2 regions of the Humibacter ginsengiterrae genome follow, and region 1 is predicted to be linked to the other one. Evidence: predicted binding sites of a transcription regulator. Region 1 holds the regulator's gene; the other holds the start of a gene.
The links. Region 1 encodes HrcA, which represses chaperone genes, less so after heat shock. Its sites were predicted from a motif close to TTNGCACTCGNNNNNNNCGAGTGCNAA; they were not measured.

Region 1 (9,344 bases):
CGGCTCCGTCTGAGTCATACCTTTCATTCTACGAAGAACGACCACGCCGGCGGGCTTGGTTCTGCACGGCCATCGCGTCGCGATCGTCGGTCGATCGCGGCCGGCCGCCGATCACCAGCGTCCGATCGCTGCATTCAGCACCGCGATCGCCGCCGGCCCTGCGCTCGACGTGCGCAGCACGGAGTCGCCGAGGCGAACCGAGGTCGCGCCCGCGGCCGTCAACCGTTGCGACTCCTCCGGGGCGATGCCGCCCTCCGGGCCGATCACCACGACGAGGTCGCGATCATCTCCGGCGGCCAAGCGGATGCCCGTGAGCGGCACCACCGCGCCCGGCTCGAGCACGAGCATCCGGCTGGTGGACGCGCGCTCGGCCAACCGGGCGGTCGTCACCGGTTCGGCCACGTCGGGCAACCATGCGCGCATCGACTGCTTGGTGGCTTCGCGCACGATGGCGCGCCAGCGCTCAACGCCCTTGCGTGCCTTGTCACCCTGCCAGCGCGACACGGACCGGGACGCCTGCCACGGCACCACCTCGTCGACGCCGAGTTCGACCGCGGCCTGCACGGCCAGCTCGTCCCGGTCTCCCTTCGCCAGCGCCTGCACCAGCACGGTTCGGGGCCGTGCGCGGTCGATCTGCGAGACGGCGTCCACGCGCACGACCACCCTCGACGGCTCGGCCGTGAGTACGGCACCTTCGACGACGAGCCCGCGCCCGTTCGTCACCTTCAGTGCGTCGCCCACCCGGGTGCGGCTCACGCTGACGATGTGCCTGGCCTCCGCGCCCTCGAGCATGACCTCGGCACCGGTGGCGGCATCGTCGAGGTCTTCGCGCAAGTAGAGGTTGGCCATGCGCGTCTAGAGGAATCTGTCGCGCAGCTTGGCGAACAGTCCCTGCTGGAACCGCGCGAGCGACGGTTCTTCCGTCTTGTGATGTTTGGCGAACTGCTCGATGAGGTCGCGCTCCTTGCGGTCGAGCTTGGTCGGGGTAACTACCTGCACGCCCACTCGCAGGTCGCCGCGTCCCGTGCCGCGCAGGTGCGTGATGCCCCTGCCCTTCACGACGATGACGTCCGCGCTCTGCACACCCGGCTTGAGTTCGAGGTCGATGTCGCCGTCGAGCGCCTTCACCTTCGTGTGGGTGCCGAGCACGGCATCCGCCATCGACACCGTCAGCGTGCACAGCAGGTCATCGCCGTCGCGGCTGAACACGTCGTGGTGGCGCACCTTGATCTCCAGATAGAGGTCGCCGTTCGAACCGCCCGCCGGACCCGCCTCGCCACTGCCGGGCATCTGGAGCCGGAGTCCGGTGTCGACACCGGCCGGAATGTCGACCGGCACGGTCCGCCTGGCCCGCACCCGCCCCTGTCCCTGGCAGGTCACGCACGGCGTGGCGATGACCGTGCCGTATCCGCGGCAGGTGCCGCACGGCGAGGAGGTCATGACGTTGCCGAGCAGCGAGCGCACCGTGCGCTGGATGCTCCCCGTCCCGTGGCAGATGTCGCATGTGACGGGCGCGGTGCCGGGCTGGCAGCAGGAACCCCCGCAGGTCTCGCACACGACGGCGGTATCGACCTCGAGATCGCGGTGAGCTCCGAAGATCACCTCGTCGAGGTCCACCTCGACCCGCAGCAGGGCATCCTGTCCGCGTTCCCGGCGCGAGCGCGGGCCGCGCTGAGCGCCGCCCGTCGCGCCACCGAAGAACGTCTCGAAGATGTCGCCGAAGCCGCCGAAGCCTCCCCCGTCGAAGCCGGGTTGTGGTCCCAGGTCGTACTGCTGCCTCTGCTGGGGGTCGCTGAGCACGTCGTAGGCGTGCGTGACGAGCTTGAACCGCTCTGCGGCCTCGGGGCTCGGGTTCACGTCGGGGTGCAGTTCACGCGCGAGCCGGCGATATGCCTTCTTGATCTCGTCGGGGCTGGCGTCGCGGGCGACGCCGAGTACTTCGTAGTGGTCGGCCACGGAAGAGGGGTTTCCTTAACTGATCGTGTACTGAACGTTTCTCACCGCCACGGCAGGGTCACTCGCCGAGCAGCCGGGAAAGATAGCGGGCCACCGCACGCACGGCGGCCATGTTGTTGGAGTAGTCCATTCGGGTCGGGCCGAGCACGCCCAGCCTGGCAGCGTCGATGCCCGAACCCGCATAGCCGCTGGCCACGACGGATGCCTCGGAGAACGGCGAGACCGCGTTCTCGCGTCCGATCCGTACCGAGACGCCGTACTGCTCTCTGTCCAGCTCGCGGGCCATCTCGCCGAACAGCTTCAGCAGCTCCACCTGCTCCTCGATAGCCTCCAGCACGGGCGTCACGCTGCCGGTGAAGTCGTTCTCGGTGCGCACGAGGTTCGCGGCTCCCGCCATGATGAGGCGCTCCTGACGGGTCGCCTCGATCTGTTCGACGATCACCTGGCACAACGAGGCGACGGTCTCCCGCGCCTGCGCGGTCCACCGCTCGGCCGGAAGAGTGGAAGGAAGGCGACGGAGCACGACTGCCGCATCCGCCAGTCGCAGCCCCGCGCTCTGGGCGTTCACCTGTGCGCGCACCTCGGCGAGGGCATCCTCTCCCAGATCGCCATCCGGTTCGGCGACGCCCTGCTCCACGACGCCCGAGTCGGCGATCAGCACGCACAGCACGCGGCGCGGGGCGAGCGGCACGAACTCGATGTGGCGCACTCTGGCACGTGACACCGACGGGTACTGCACGAGAGCGACCTGGTGGGTCAGCTGCGCGAGGAGGCGCACCGTGCGCGCCAGAACGTCGTCCACGTCGACGGACTGGCCGAGGAACACCTCGATCGCCTGGCGCTGAGCGCTGGAGAGCGGGCGCAGTTCGGACATCCTGTCGACGAACAGCCGGTATCCCTTGTCGGTGGGCACACGCCCTGAGGAGGTGTGCGGGGCCGCGATGAGCTCCTCCTCCTCGAGGGCCGCCATGTCATTGCGGATGGTCGCAGCGGAGACGTCGAATCCGTGCCGCTCCACGATGCTCTTCGAGCCGACCGGCTCTCGGGATGCCACGTAGTCCTGCACGATGACCCGGAGGACCTCGAGGCTGCGTTCTGTCACCATGGCGCCAGCTCCCTTCCGGTCATCGACTCCGGCCCGCACGCGATTGGCACTCGTTGCGGTCGAGTGCCAATCATATCCCGGGCGCACGACGAGGGCGTCTCCGTCCACGGTGCGGCACAGCATCCACCCGCTGCGTTCCGAACAGGTGAAAGGAGTTTCAGGCTAACGACCCACGATGCCCACCGTGAAACTGCTCCTCTTCGGCCACCGGTGGTAGGGGCCAGTCCGCTCACTACGGCGCGGAATCATTGCAGTCGAGCATGGCGAGCAGTACTTTTAGCGCTATCTCGCAAAGGGCGAGATACGCATCTTGCATGCCGTCGAAAGGCGCACCGTCATGAGCGATCCGAATCTCCCTCAACAGCCGGCCGGTGAAAACGCACCCCCGGCGCCGCCGCCCCCTCAATACGGGCAGCAGACCCCTCAATACGGGCAGCAGCCTCCGCAGTACGGGCAACAGCAATACGGCCAGCAACCGCCCGGGCAGCAGCAGCCGCCGCAGTACGCGCAGCAGCCGCAGTACGCGACTCCGGCCGGGCCCCTGACGCCCGAGCAGGACAAGTCCTACGCCGCGTGGTCGCACTTCGGCGGCGCGATCGCCTTCCTCGCCTTCTTCATCGGGTGGCTCGCCATCCTGGCGATCGTCCCGTCGCTGGTGTTCTATCTGGCATTCGGGAAGCGCGGAGAGCGGGTGCGCAATGAGGCGAAGGAGGCGCTGAACTTCCAGATCACCATGGTGGGAGCCATGATCGTCTGGGCGATCGTCGCCGCCATCATCTACGCGGCCCTGTTCGTTCCCCTCGTGCTCGGCGGCGGCTGGTTCGTGCTGGGGCTGATCCTCGCCCTGGTCGGGTGGGCGCTCGTGGTGATCGACGTGGTCTTCTCGATCATCGGCGGCGTGCGCGTCAACGCGGGAGGCAGCTACCGCTACCCGTTCGCGGTGCGATTCATCAAGTAGCCGACCGTCGCAACACGCGGACGGCATTCATCACCTACGAAGGAGAGCTCATGAGCAACGTCCCACCCCCTCCCCCGCAGAATCCGTATCCGCAGAGCCAGGCGCGCCAGATGCAGCCCGCCGACGAGAAGCTGTGGTCGATGCTCATCCACCTGGGTGGCGCGATCATCTCATTCCTCAGCTACGCGAGCCTCGCCTTCCTGCCCGCGCTGATCGGGTTCCTCGTACTGAAGGACCGGGGGCCCTTCGTGCGCGAGAACACGAAGAACGCCCTCAACTTCCAGCTGACGATGCTGATCGGTGTCATCATCGGCTGGATCACGGCGTTCATCCTGATCGGATTCCTGATCCTTCTCGCGGTCTGGATCGTCAACATCGTGTTCAGCATCATCGCGGCGGTCAAGGCCAACCACGGGGAGAACTACCGGTACCCGATCACCATCCAGTTCATCAAGTAGCAGTCAGCCGTCGCACGACGGCGTCCGCCAGAAGCCGTCCTGTGCGGGTCAGTTCCACCGATCCGTACAGGGCGGCTTTCGCATTCACGAGACCGTCCGCGATGAGGCCGGCGACCGCGGCGCGTCCTGTCGCGCCGAGCGCTTTCGTCGGCAGTCCGTCGCGGATGCGCACCCGCAGCAACACGTCCTCGAATGCCCGCGTCGCGGCATCCAGAGTTTCCCGCCCTGCCGCGGGCGAGTCGCCGGAGAGCACACGTTGCGCGTAGGCGGCAGGATGCTTAACGTTCCACCAGCGCACGCCGCCGACGTGACTGTGTGCACCTGGACCGACTCCCCACCAGTCGTGCCCCAGCCAGTAGCCGAGGTTGTGCCGGGAGCGGTGTGCGGCATCCGTGGCCCAGTTGCTCACCTCGTACCATTGGAATCCGGCGGACTGCAGCCGATCGTCGGCGAGTTCGTACATGTCCGCCTGCAGGTCGTCGTCGGGCCCCGGAAGGTCTCCTCGACGGATCTGCCGCGCCAGCTTCGTGCCATCCTCGACGATGAGCGCGTAGGCGGAGAGGTGATCGGGCTTGCACTCCAGCGCGGCGTCGACCGACGCCGACCAGTCGGCGAGGGATTCCCCCGGGGTGCCGTAGATGAGGTCGAGGCTCACCTGCAGGCCGGCATCCTTCGCCCAGCGCACCACTTGCGGCACGCGTTCCGGATCGTGCGTGCGCTCGAGCGTGCGCAGCACGTGCGCAACGGCCGACTGCATGCCGAACGAGACCCGGGTGAATCCGGCGGCGGAGAGCTCCGCGAGGTACCGAGCGTCCACGCTGTCGGGATTCGCCTCCGTCGTCACCTCGGCCCCTGCGGCGAGGCCGATCGTGTCTCGGACCGCGCTCAGCATCGAGTTCAGATCGCTGGACGGGAGCAGAGTCGGCGTGCCGCCGCCGAAGAACACCGTGGCGGCGGGACGAGCCGCAACGCCGGTACGTTCCAGAACACCGGCCGCGAATCGCACCTCCATGGCCGCCTGCTCCGCGTAGTCCGCCTGGCGTGCACCGCGCAGTTCCGTTGCCGTGTAGGTGTTGAAGTCGCAATATCCGCAGCGCACGCGGCAGAACGGCACGTGCAGATACACGCCGAGGTCGCGCGCGGTCGCGCCATCGGCTGCGCTCGCCGGCAGCAGCCCGTCGGCAGGAGCGGGATCAGCGATCGGGAGTGTGCTCGGCACCCTCGACCCCATCGGAGTCGTCGTCCGTCTCGCCGGCAGCCACATCGGCCGCTGCCGGAAGCTGCGGTTCGTCATGCACCGTGACGTGCGTCACCGTGAGCGCGGTCGGCGCGTTCCGCTGTGCGTCGTCGTCGCCGACCCCGGGGGTCTGCGCGACGCCAGGGCTCCCGGTGACCGGGTGCAAAGCACGCAGGTAGCGCTTGCCCAGCCGGCGCTGCGAGGCGAACGACACCGGGGCGATCATCTTGCGCACGCCACCGGCGGCCCGGGAGAACGACCGCATCGTGAGCCACACCGAGTCGTCTTCGCGCTGCTCGAGCACGAACGACTCCTCGCCGGAGAGCGGATGCCCGTTCATCGTTCCGTAGCCGAAGCCGACGCGGTGCTCCTCCTCGATCACATACACGACGCGCACGGGGGCGTTCACATGGAACGGACCGAACGGAACGCGCAGCACCGCTGTCATGCCGTTGGCTATGTACGGATGCCCGTCCTCGTCGAAGACCGCCTCGGTACCGTGGTGCGGCTCGAGTCGCTCGGGGGTGCCGTCGGCCGCGTAGCGCACGCCGGCGTACTCCTCGCCGCTTCCGGGATCCACGTGGGTCACCTCGACGCCGCTCCCGCGCTGCACGCCCCACGTCATGAGCGCTCGCGCCGACGTGGTGAAACGCTCGTCGCCGCTGCCGAGCCTGATCGAACGCGACGTCGGGCGGTAGCCCTTCGGGGGATGCTGCGTGAGGTCGTGGGCGAGCGTCGCTCCGACCGCAGCGTAGGTCACCGGCTGGTCGGTGAAGGTACTGCGTCGCATGGCCATCAGAGTCTAACCAAGGTTGCTGCCCGATCCCTGACCCGGTTCCACCAGCCCCGACTCGTACGCGGCGATCACCGCCTGCACGCGGTCGCGAAGTCCGAGCTTGAACAGCACCCGGCTCACGTGCGTCTTCACGGTGCCTTCCGCCATGTGGAGCCTTGCGCCAATCTCCGCATTCGTGCGTCCGTGCGCTATCTCGGCGAGCACCTCGCGTTCGCGCTCGGTGAGCGTGCTCAGGGGTGGGTCATCCGCTCCAGGCGGAGGCGGGCGATGCACGAACTGCTCGATGAGCCTGCGCGTGAGCGAAGGAGCCAGCAGCACATCGCCGCTCGCCGCGGCTCGCACGCTGTTCACGAGAGCCTCGGGCGTCACGTCTTTCAGCAGGAAACCACTGGCGCCCGCGCGGAGGGCCTCGTAGACGTACCGGTCGACGTCGAACGTCGTCAGCATCACGATCCGGATGCTCGCGTGTGCACTGAGCACGCCCCCGATGGCGTCGACTCCGTCCACCCCCGGCATACGGATGTCCATCAGCATCACGTCTGGTGCGGTGCGCCTGGCCAGTGCGATCGCCTCTCCTCCGTCGCCGGCCTCACCGGCGATCCGCATGTCCGGTTGCGACTCGATGATCAGCCTCAGTCCGGCTCGGATCAGGGGCTGGTCGTCGACGAGCGCTACGGACACTTCGCTCATACCGGGTCTCCGCGCAACGGCAGCATCGCCGACAGCGTGAACGAGCCGTCGGCATCCTCGTGCGAGGTCAGCTCACCGCCCATGAGTTCCACCCTCTCGCGCAAACCGGAGAGCCCGCGTCCGGCACCCGGAACGGTATCCGACTTCGTACCCGGTCCGCTGGTCACCGTGATCAGGAGGCGGTCTGCCGGTTCTGCGATGCCAACCCGGACGACGGTGTCGACCGTCCCCGAGTGCTTCAGCACGTTGGTCAGTCCTTCCTGCACGACCCGGTACCCGGTGAGTTGAAGGCCGAGCGGAAGCGACTCTGCACGCTCGGACACGAACAGCGAGACGGGCAGCCCGAGGCGCCGCATCCGCTTGCAGAGATCCGCGAGCCCGGTGAGCGTGGGCTGCGGGTCGCCCCTCTCGTCCGTGTCGCCTCGGAGGACCGTGAGCAGCGCTCTCAGCTCCCCGAGCGAGTCCCTGCCCAGTTCCTCGATCTGCGCCAGCGCCGTCACGGCCGCGCCCGGGTCGCGCGCTGCGGCCACCCGTCCACCGCCGGCTTGGACCACGATCACGGTGATGGTGTGGGCGATGACGTCGTGGAGTTCGCGGGCGATTCGTGCGCGTTCCTGTTCGCTTGCCCGTTCCGCTGCCTGGGTGCTCTCGATCTCGGCACGCAGGGCGTTGTCACGATGAACGGCCCAGCTGCGCGCGAACAGCCCAAGAGTCCACGACGCGACGAGGAAGGCGCCGTTGTAGAGCACGTCTCCCGGGTCGCTCATCTCGGGAAAACGCACTGCTATGGATGCGAGCGTCGCCGCGGCCGTCGCGAGCGCGATAAGCGGACGGAGCATGCCAGGCTCGTGCCGAGCGCACGAGTACACCGCTACCAGCCAGGGTATGAACTCGCCCCAGTACGTGAGCGCGACGGGGAAGACCCAGGGCGGAATCGCGATCACCGCGACGATGACGATCAGGATGGCGAGCGGCTGCTTGCGCCGGAAGGTCAGCGCGGCACAGGCGATAACGGTCGGGATGACCGCCGTCACGGCCGGTGCCCTGCCCGTCGGCTGGCTGAGGCCCGTTGCGATGTCTAGGAGACCGACGACGAGGAGCAGCACCGGCGGTACGCCATCGATCGCGATGTTGCGCCAGTCGAACCTTCCCGGCCTCGCGATGGCATCACGGTAGCGCCGGACGGCGTCTGCCGCGTCTGCCACACGACAGATGCGGCATCAGTCCCGCGACCGATCGATCAGGGCTGGGTGATGGATGTCTGCGCGGCGACCGCGAAGCAGCCTGACATGTAAGCGGTGTCCGGACACGCCGCCAGGAGGACATCATGAATTGGACATCAACCGACGGCGTACGTCGATCCGTCGTCGTGACCGGCCTGATCGCCGGTCCCGTGCTGCTCGTGGCGTCGAACGCGTTCATCGTGCCCGACGCCGCTGGCGGGATGCGCGCCGAGTTCGCCGCGATGGCGGCGCAGCCGTGGCTTCTGCTCGTGCAGTCGCTGCTCGAGGCGCTCGGCTTCACGATCGCGATGGCGTCGTACGCAGGAGTTCCGCACGCACTCCGCGGCAGAGGCGGTGCGCTCGGAACTTGGGGAGCCGCGCTCTGCATCGTTGGCATCCTCGGGTTCGTTCTCTCCGCTGCGGGCGGTCTCTTCCTCTACGTCGTCGCCCGGATGCGGGACGCGGACGCCGGATTCGCCGCGGGCGCCGCGCTGAACGCCGATGCGGTCACCGGGAACATCGTGATGATCCTGATGCTGGCCGGCGAAGTGGGAGTCTGCCTGATCGTGATCGGGCTGATGCGAGCCCGCCTGATCAGCTTCTGGCCTCTCGTGATCGTGCTGGCCGGCATCGTCGCGGACTACGTGCTGCCGTCCATCTTCTCCGGGCTGACCGCGGACGTGCTGCTGCTCGCCGCGAGCACCTGGGTGGGGATCCGACTGGCGAGGGCCCCGAGGCCCGTGTGGCTGGGCGACCCGGTCGACGCTCGCCGGCCGCAGTCCGTGGCTGCGCGCTGACCCGTCGCGCCGGCGGACCGAGGCAGGCTGCTGTCGTCCGCCGGCGCTACTTCGACTTGTCCTTGCCCTCGACGTCGCCGGAGAGTGCGGCGATGAACGCCTCCTGGGGCACCTCAACGCGACC
Region 2 (9,344 bases), on a different contig from region 1:
TCCGCTCGGCGCGGGCAAGACCACTCTCACGCGTGGCATCGGCGAGGCGATGAACGTACGCGGCCCGGTGACGAGCCCGACCTTCGTGCTGGCGCGTACGCATCCGTCGCTGAACGGCGGAACGCCGCTCGTGCACGTGGATGCCTACCGGCTCGGCTCCGCGCTGGAGCTCGACGACCTCGACATCGACTTCGCCCGCTCGGTCGTCGTCGTGGAGTGGGGAAGCGGCATGCTCGACGGCGTCGCCGATTCGTGGCTCGACGTCGCGATCGACCGCCCGACCGGTGCGGGAGAGGCGTCGGCGTCCTACGCGGGCCTGGACGAGGACGCCCCAGAGGAGCCGCGCACCGTGACGGTCACGCCGCACGGTCCCCGCTGGGCCTGACCTGACCCGTGGCGACCCTCCCGAAAATGACCTGTTGCAAAATACGCAAAATACGCATTTTGCACCATGGCGTCCGAGCCGACACGGCGTCGGCCGGAGGGAGCGCGCGCTGCTTGACTACGCTGGAACGATGCTCCTCGCGATCGACACCTCGGCCGGCACATCCGTCGCCGTGGTGGACCGGGAGGGCGGCGTGCTCAGCGAGTTGAGCGTCGCGGACACGATGCGGCACGCCGAGGTGATCGGCGGGATGATCCGGGACGCGCTGGCGCAGGCATCCGTCGTCCCCGCCGAGCTGTCCGGAGTCGCCGCGGGCATGGGCCCAGGGCCGTTCACCGGCCTGCGCGTCGGCATTGCGGCGGCGAAGGCGTTCGCGCTCGGCATCGGCAAGCCCGTCGTGCCGATCGTGAGCCACGACGCCGTCGCACTCGAGCGATACGCCTGGGGACACACGGGCCCGCTGCTGGTGGTGACGGATGCCCGCAGGCGCGAGCTGTACTGGAGCACGTACGGCGGCGTCGACGAGCTGGGCATCCCGTTGCGCACCGGCGGGCCGGGGCTGTCCAAGCCCGACGAGCTCGAACGCGTCGCCCTGCACGGCGCGGACGTGCCGAGATACGACGCGGCATCCGTCTCGGCCGGGCAGCTCGGCATGCTCGCGGAATGGCTGTACGCGGCGAGGCGTCCATTCGCTGAAGATCGTCCGCTCTACCTGCGCTCGCCCGACGTCACGCCCTCGAGTGGTCCGAAGCGGGTGACGGCATGAGCGCGGTGCAGGCCGACGCCGTCGCCGGTCTCCGGCTGGCCACCGCGGACGATCTCGAGGCGATCATGGCGCTCGAGACCTCGATCTTCGTCACGGATGCCTGGTCGCCCGCCCTCATGCGCGCCGAGCTGACCGCGCCGCACTCCTGCTACCTCGTGGTGGAGCGCGATGGGGACGTGGTGGCGTATTCCGGCCTGCGGGCGGTCCCCGGTTCCGGGGATGCCGACATCCAGACGATCGCGGTCGCCCCGGCTGCGAGGCGGTTGGGCCTGGGCCGCGCGCTCATGGTCGCCATGATCGGCGAGGCATCACGCCGCGGCGCCCGCGAGGTGTTCCTCGAGGTGCGGGCGGACAACCCGAACGCCCAGCGGCTCTACGATTCGCTGGGCTTCGTGTCGCTCGCGGTGCGCCCGCACTACTACCAGCCCGACGACGTCGACGCGATCGTGATGCGCCTCACGCTCGGGGAGGTCGCTGCGTGATCGACGAACCACTGGTGATCGGCATCGAGACGTCGTGCGACGAGACCGGCGTCGGCATCGTGCACGGCACCCGGCTGCTCGCCAACGTGATCGCCTCCAGCATGGAGGAGCACGCCCGCTACGGCGGAGTCGTGCCGGAGGTCGCCGCGCGTGCGCACCTCGAAGCGCTGGAGCCGGCCATCACGGAGGCGGTCGAGCGTGCGGGCATCCGTCTGGACGAGGTCGACGCCGTCGCCGTCACCAGCGGGCCAGGGCTCGCCGGCGCACTCATGGTCGGCGTCGGGGCGGCCAAGGCGCTCGCCGTCGCGCTCGGCAAGCCGTTGTACGGCGTGAACCACCTCGTCGGTCACGTCGGTGCCGACCTGCTCGACGCCGACGGAGGTCCGGGCCGTGAGCTGGAGCTGCCGACGATCGCGCTGCTCGTCTCCGGCGGCCACACCTCGCTGCTGCACGTGCGCAGCCTCACCGACGATGTCGAACTGCTCGGTGAGACCATCGACGACGCGGCCGGTGAGGCGTTCGACAAGGTCGCGCGCGTGCTCGGGCTGCCGTACCCCGGGGGGCCGCAGATCGACCGAGTCGCCGCGCACGGGCATCCGGATGCCATCCGCTTTCCGCGCGGACTCTCGCTGCCCAAAGACCTGGCGAAGCACCGCTACGACTTCTCGTTCTCGGGGCTGAAGACCGCCGTGGCACGTTGGGTGGAGCGGCGAGAGGATGCCGGCGAGCCCGTTCCCGTCGCCGACGTCGCCGCGAGCTTCCGCGAGGCCGTCGCCGACGTACTGCTGCGCAAGGCGATCGCCGCGTGCATCGACCGCGAGGTGCCGCGGCTGCTGTTCGGCGGCGGAGTGGTCGCCAACGCGCGCGTGCGACAGCTGGCGCAGGAACGAGCGGATGCCGCGGGCATCCGGCTGCGCATCCCCGCCTTGTCTCTGTGCACCGACAACGGCGCGATGATCGCGGCGCTCGCCGCGCAGCGCATCATGGCTGGGCACGCTCCGAGCGGACTCGACTTCGGTGCGGACTCGACCCTGCCTGTGACCGACGTGCAGGTCTGAGAACATCCACAGGATGGTCCGGCGCGCATGGGGACAGGTACCCATCGCGGTGCTTCGCGACGGCGAATAGCGTGCGGAATGCGCATTCGCTCACCGGGGTAACGGTTCGACACGCCGCGCGCGGCATGCATTGACACCCCTGAAGGCGGATGCCAGCATTGGCATACACAGCTTTCGCTCAGGTTCGATCCCGAGCGATGCACGACCGGCCGCTATTGACGGCCGGCCCATTCGAAAGGATCAAGCACATGTCCGATCCCAACGCTCCTCAGGACCCGGCGGGCTCGCCGCAGCAGCCGCCGGCGCCCCAGCCGGCCGCGCCGCAGCCGGCTGCACCTCAGCAGCCCGCGCCGCCGCAGTACGGTGCACCACAGCAGCCGGCCGCACCCCAGTACGGCGCGCCCCAGGCTCCGCAGTACGGGCAGCCGTACGCCGCTCCCGTGCAGAAGTCTCCGATTCTGAGCATCCTGTCGCTGATCGGCGGCATCGTCGGAATCATCGGCTCCTTCTTCTACTTCGGTGGTCTGTTCGCCATCGCGGCCGTCATCCTCGGCTTCATCGGGCGGAGCAGGGAGCCGCAGGCCAAGGGCTTCTGGCTGACCGGCATCATCCTCGGTTTCGTCGCCATCGCGCTCGAGATCATCGTCATCATCGTGCTCGTGGCGATCCTCGCGTCGGTGGGTTCGTCACTCAACAACTACTGATTCAGCACCACCGATCCATCTGCGGCGCGGCGACTCGGATTTCGTTCCGAGCGCTGCGCCGCTGACGTCTACTGACGAAGGAAGGTCCGATGTCCGATCCAAATGCTCCGCAGAACCCGGAGCAGGTGCCCGCGCCGGGTGGCGAGCCCCGGCAGGAGCCGCCGGTCGCACCGCCGTCGGCACCTCCGGTGCCGCAGCAGCCGTCCGCTGCTCCTCCGCAGCCTCCGCAGCCCAACGTGCCTCCTCAGCAACCGTACAGCGCCCCGCCGGCTCCGCCCGTTCCGCCCCAGCCGTACGGCGCGCCGCAGCAGCCGTATGGCGCGCCGCAGCAGCCGTACGGTGCCCCGCAGCAGCCCTACGGTGCCCCGCAGCAGCCGTACGGTGCCCCGCAGCAGCCCTACGGCGCGCCCCAGCAGCCTTATGCTCCGCAGCAGCCGCCTGCCCCGCAGTATGGGGCTCCCGTGCAGCCTCCGTACGGCGCTCCGCAGTACGGGCAGCCGTACGCGCCGACGCCCTCGAAGACCCCGATCCTGAGCATCCTGGCTCTGATCGGCGGCATCGTCGGCGTCATCTCGGTCGGCTGGGGCGTGCTGTTCGGCATCGCCGGTATCGTGCTCGGATTCCTGGGCAAGTCGCGCGAGCCGCAGGCGAAGGGATTCTGGCTCACCGGAATCATCCTCGGCTTCGTCTCCGTCGCCTTCATCCTGCTCTGGATTCTCATCATCGTGATCGGCGCGATCGCCTCGGCCAGTTACAACTCCGGCTACTGAGCACCGAAACGACACGAGGGCCGTTCCGCATCATCGGAACGGCTCTCGTTCGTCTCAGCCCGCGCGCTCGACGAGAAGCGCAACATGGCGTGCGCCGATCCGGGTGAGCACGAGGGTGGCGGATGCCTCCCCCCTCAGCCGGAGCCGCTTGCGCAGTGCCGCGGGGTCGACATCCGCTCCGCGCTTCTTGATCTCGAGGGTTCCGATCCGGCGACTTGCGAGCGCCGCGCGCAGCTCCGACTCCTTGACCGGCAACTCCTCGATGACCCGGAACGCGTCAGCGAACGGGGTGCGCGTCAGGGTGTCGGCCGTGATGTAAGCGATGTCGTGGCGGAGCATCCTCGCCTTCAGCGTGCGGGCGAGGTCGCCGATCAGCCGCGCACGGATGACAGCGCCGTCCGGTTCATACAGATACTCGCCGAGGTCCCCGGTCGGCTCGTCGGCGGAATCGGCCCCGCCGGTGAGTTCGGTCGTTTCGTCTCCGTGCATGACGAGCGCCGCGCGGCGGATGCCGTCTCGTGCGAGCGGCCCGGTCCAGACGCCGACCTCCACCACCTGCCTGTCCACCGAGATCCACTGCGCCTCAGCGCCGTCGGGGATAAGGGCACGGTCGACGCCCGGTCCGAGTTTGACGCCCACGGGCATCCGCTCGGCAAGACCGAAGACGAAGTCGAGACTCGGCGACCACTCGGCCGGGTCGGAGAGCCGTCTCGTGTTCGCGTGCCCGGAGGTGCGGCGCGCTGGGTCGAGATAGGCGGCGTCCTGCCCGGTCAGCTCTGCGTCTTCGGCCCGTGACTGGCGCACCGTGGCGTTCGGGAAGGGCGCGAGGTTGTAGCTCGCGATCGCGGCCGTGACCTCGTCGGCGTCCACTGCGGTGACGTCGAGGTCGAGCGCGGCCATGGCCATGGCGTCGCCTCCGATGCCGCACCCCAGGTCGGCCACCCGGGTGAGGCCGGCTCGGGCGAAGCGTGCCGCGTGACGGGCGGCCACCTGCAGGCGGGTCGCCTGCTCCAGCCCTGCCTCCGTGAACAGCATGCGCGAAGCGAACGGACCGAACTTCGCCGCGGCCTTGCCGCGCAGCTTGGACTGCGTCAGCACCGTCGCCACCAGCCCGGGCGGATGCCCCTGCTTGCGCAACGCGCTCACCATGTGCACCACGTCGGCCGCGCTCTCGTACGGCGGCAGGGAGTCCAGCAGCCGCAGACCCTCCGGGCTCAGCAGCTCGACCAGTTCCGCGCGTTCCACTGCGACAACCTATCGCGACAACTCCACGCGCGAGGGTGCGCGTGGCGTTCCGCCGAGCGTGCGCGTTCGTTCCGGCGAGGGTGCGCGTTCTTCTCCCCGGACGGCCGGTACGAGTTGACCTCAACATTGGTTGAGGTCCTAGGCTCATCAGAGCGGAGGGCGGCACGGGTATTGCATCGAGCGCCACTCTGGGCAACCGCCCGAGGATGCCCGCACCTCCCTCCGCCCTCACCTGCACGACCCGAACACCTCCCGGAACCCGAGACACGACCCGAACGCATGACCGCAACTGAACCCCTGGCAACTCCCGCTTCGTCTCCCGAGGCCCTGGCTCGGCGCATCGCCGTGCCGGCTCCCCGAAGGGCGACCCCAGAAGCCTTCAAGGACGCCTTCCGGCTGCATCCTGCCGGCATCGCGCTGATCACCGCGCTCACCGCAGACGGGCCTGTCGGACTCACCGCCTCGAGCGTGGCATCCGTGAGCGCAGATCCACCGGCGTTGGCGTTCTCCGTGACGCGTGCGACCGGAAGTGCCGGCGGCATCCTGTCGGCGCCGACCCATCTCATACACCTGCTCGACGCCGCGCACGTGGGGCTGGCGGATGTCTTCGCGCACTCGGGAACGGACCGCTTCACTCCGGAACAAGGCTGGTCGGCGCTGCCCACCGGGGAACCGCATCTGCCGAGCGCGCGCGTCGCGCTGCGGTGTCGCATCCTTCAGAGCACTCCGGTCGGATCGTCCGTGCTCGTGCTGGCGGAGGTGCTCGAGATTCATGCCGGAGAACCGGGCGAGCCGGTCGCCTACCTCGATCGGGCGTACCGCGCGCTCTCCGATCCGTCGTAGCGCGGCTCGAGCACCGCCGCTCGTGGAATCGCGTCCCTTGCTTGCACTCACGTTGCACGAGTGCCAACGGTGCGCCTACACTGCTCATTAGCACTCTCACTGTCAGTGTGCTAACTACGTCTTCAGTACAAAGTACAGAAAGAGGTCAACCGTGTCGGTCTCCATCAAGCCGCTCGAGGATCGCATCGTTATCAAGCAGGTCGAGGCTGAGCAGACCACTGCGTCCGGCCTGGTCATCCCGGACACCGCCAAGGAGAAGCCGCAGGAGGGCGAGGTCATCGCCGTCGGACCCGGTCGCATCGACGACAACGGCAACCGCGTTCCGCTCGACGTCAACGTCGGCGACAAGGTGCTCTACTCCAAGTACGGCGGCACCGAGGTGAAGTTCGGCGGCGACGAGTTCCTGGTGCTCTCGGCTCGCGACGTGCTGGCCGTCATCGAGCGCTGACGCTCAGTCTGCTGTCGCAGCAGACGTAACGCTTCGAAGGGGTCCGGATGCCTGGCATCCGGGCCCCTTCGGCGTCCGTGTCGGTGGCTTCGCCCTACGATTGTGCGGTGTCCGAATCCGCGGGGAACGACCCCACCACGTCACCAGCTGTAGCCGCGCCCGCTCGTGCCGGTCGCGGCATCGTGTATGCGGTCTCGGCGTACTTCATCTGGGGATTCCTCCCGATCTACTTCATTGCGCTCGCGCCGACCGGTCCGTTCGAGATCGTCGCCTGGCGCGTCGTGTTCTCGCTCGTGTTCTGCGCCATCGCGATCGTCGTCACACGGGCGTGGCGCGCTTTCGCGGTCATCCTGAGGCGTCCGCGCATCGTGCTCATCATGGGTGCGGCCGGCGCGCTCATCTACGTGAACTGGCAGACGTACGTGTACGCGACGACGTCGGGTCAGGTGGTTGAGGCATCCCTCGGCTACTTCATCAACCCGATCGTGACCGTTCTGCTCGGCGTGATCGTGCTGCGCGAGCACCTGCGCATCACGCAGTGGATCGCGATCGGCGTCTCGGTCGTCGCTGTTGTCGTGCTGACTGTCGGATACGGTCGGCTGCCCTGGATTGCGCTTCTCCTGGCGTTCTCGTTCGGACTGTACGGCCTGGTCAAGAAGCAGGTGGGGCGCAACGTGGATGCCCTCAGCGGCCTCACGCTCGAGACCGCGTGGCTCACGCCCGTCGCGATCGTGCAGCTGATCGTGGTCGGTGTGACGACGGGCATCACATTCGGCCACGTGAGCCTGCTGCACGCCATCGGCATCGTCGGTGTCGGCGTGATCACGGCGGTGCCGCTGCTGTTCTTCGCCGCGGCGTCGCGCCGGCTGCCGCTCATCGTGATGGGGTTCATTCAGTACTTCACGCCGATCCTGCAGCTCATCGTCGGAGTCGTGCTCCTGCACGAGACGATGACGCTGGAGCGCTGGATCGGATTCGCCCTGGTCTGGGTCGCGCTCGTCGTGCTCACGGTCGACGTGGTGCTCGCGGTGCGACGCGATCGACGTGCGGCGGCGGCGGGGGATGCGCCGTCGACGGATGCAGTCTCCTCCGACCCGCTACCGGAATAGGACTCCCTGAACGAACGCGCACCCTCGGGCGGACGGACGCGCACCCTCGGGCGGACGGACCCGCACCCTCGGGTGAATGGACGCGCACTGTCGGGAATGGGGATTCTGGGCCGATCGTCGGGCGCGGGGCGCATAGTGGAGGCATGTCGATCGGCGCGCTGCTGCTCGTCAGCGCTGCACTCGGTACGAGCTTCGCGGAGTCTTACGCGCTTGCTCTCTACCGCCGCGCGGTGCGCGGTTCGCGGGAACGCTACGTGTGGCGCAGCCGCTACATCGTGCTCGCGATGCTGGTCGCCGTGATCTCCGGCGCCATCGCGGTGCTCGATGTGATGCAGGGCGACACGTTCTTCGCGGCGCTCTGGCTGGCGATCGCGGCGATGCGTGTGGTGGTACTCGTGCTCAACCGCGACAAGGACGACGACGACTGGTTCAAACGCACCGGACGGCGCATCCGTTCGGGGGTGCGCAGGCTGGCGGCCGCGCTGCGTCCGGCTCCGGGTGTCGGGGCACCGGTTCCCGCCTGAGCGCCGCCTCCGGTCGGCCGGTGTTCGAGCGGATCGGCCGACCTGAGCGGCCGCACAGGCGCGCGCAGCCGGGCACAGGCATCCGGAATGCTGAGCCGATGCGCGGCGTTAACATGGAACATCCGCGCTCAGGACCCTGCAGCGAAGCCCGTGGCTACTCCATGCGAGCCGGATGCGACGAGCACAGACGAGAAGACGAGCACAGACGAGAACAGGGGAGAGATGGACCAGGCGGACCCGTTCGGATTCATGGGACTGACGTACGACGACGTGATGCTCCTGCCGGGGCACACGGATGTGATTCCGAGTGAGGCCGACACGTCCTCGCGCCTGACCAAGCGCATCAGCGTGGCAACCCCGCTGCTCTCCAGCGCCATGGACACCGTCACCGAGTCGCGCATGGCCATCGCGATGGCCAGGCAGGGTGGCCTCGGGGTGCTGCACCGCAACCTCTCCATCCAGGACCAGGCGACCTTCGTCGACAAGGTGAAGCGCAGCGAGTCCGGCATGGTGAGCAACCCCGTGACGACCACGCCCGACGCGACGGTCGAAGAGGTGGACGCTCTGTGCGGCCAGTTCCGCGTCTCGGGCCTCCCCGTCGTCGAGGATGACGGCAGGCTCGTCGGAATCATCACGAACCGCGACATGCGCTTCGTCTCGCAGTTCGAGAAGTCGTCGACCCTTGTGCGCGACGTGATGACGAAGGCGCCGCTGATCACCGCCCCGGTCGGAGTCGACCCCGACTCCGCGATCGCGATCTTCGCGCAGCACAAGATCGAGAAGCTGCCGCTGGTGGACGCAGAAGGCAAGCTGCGCGGGCTTATCACGGTCAAGGACTTCGACAAGAGCGAGAAGTACCCGAACGCCACCAAGGACTCCGAGGGCCGGCTGCGCGTGGGTGCGGCGATCGGCTTCTTCGGCGACGCCTGGGACCGGGCGATGGCCCTGGTCGACGCGGGCGTCGACGTGATCGTCGTCGACACCGCCAACGGCGACAGCAAGGGCGTACT

Region 2: a site for HrcA is predicted at 6,341-6,367, ahead of groES (co-chaperone GroES). Genes of this name have one in related genera too.

The regions. Positions count from the first base shown of each region.
Region 1 covers NZ_BAAGWY010000001.1:194,542-203,885, forward strand. Annotated here, with positions in the region: gene ACYVII_RS00985 (histidine triad nucleotide-binding protein) at 1-18, opposite strand, end outside; gene ACYVII_RS00990 (RsmE family RNA methyltransferase) at 112-849, opposite strand; gene dnaJ (molecular chaperone DnaJ) at 856-1,956, opposite strand; gene hrcA (heat-inducible transcriptional repressor HrcA) at 2,015-3,061, opposite strand; gene ACYVII_RS01005 (DUF4870 domain-containing protein) at 3,399-4,019, shown strand; gene ACYVII_RS01010 (DUF4870 domain-containing protein) at 4,070-4,477, shown strand; gene hemW (coproporphyrinogen-III oxidase family protein) at 4,470-5,696, opposite strand; gene ACYVII_RS01020 (DUF1990 family protein) at 5,671-6,504, opposite strand; gene ACYVII_RS01025 (transcriptional regulator) at 6,517-7,200, opposite strand; gene ACYVII_RS01030 (sensor histidine kinase) at 7,197-8,405, opposite strand; gene ACYVII_RS01035 (hypothetical protein) at 8,528-9,220, shown strand; gene lepA (elongation factor 4) at 9,267-9,344, opposite strand, start outside.
Region 2 covers NZ_BAAGWY010000015.1:25,727-35,070, reverse strand. Annotated here, with positions in the region: gene tsaE (tRNA (adenosine(37)-N6)-threonylcarbamoyltransferase complex ATPase subunit type 1 TsaE) at 1-385, shown strand, start outside; gene tsaB (tRNA (adenosine(37)-N6)-threonylcarbamoyltransferase complex dimerization subunit type 1 TsaB) at 516-1,151, shown strand; gene rimI (GNAT family protein) at 1,148-1,633, shown strand; gene tsaD (tRNA (adenosine(37)-N6)-threonylcarbamoyltransferase complex transferase subunit TsaD) at 1,630-2,691, shown strand; gene ACYVII_RS15680 (DUF4190 domain-containing protein) at 2,940-3,395, shown strand; gene ACYVII_RS15675 (DUF4190 domain-containing protein) at 3,485-4,165, shown strand; gene ACYVII_RS15670 (class I SAM-dependent methyltransferase) at 4,220-5,410, opposite strand; gene ACYVII_RS15665 (flavin reductase family protein) at 5,690-6,253, shown strand; gene groES (co-chaperone GroES) at 6,405-6,701, shown strand; gene rarD (EamA family transporter) at 6,749-7,810, shown strand; gene ACYVII_RS15650 (hypothetical protein) at 7,954-8,334, shown strand; gene guaB (IMP dehydrogenase) at 8,557-9,344, shown strand, end outside.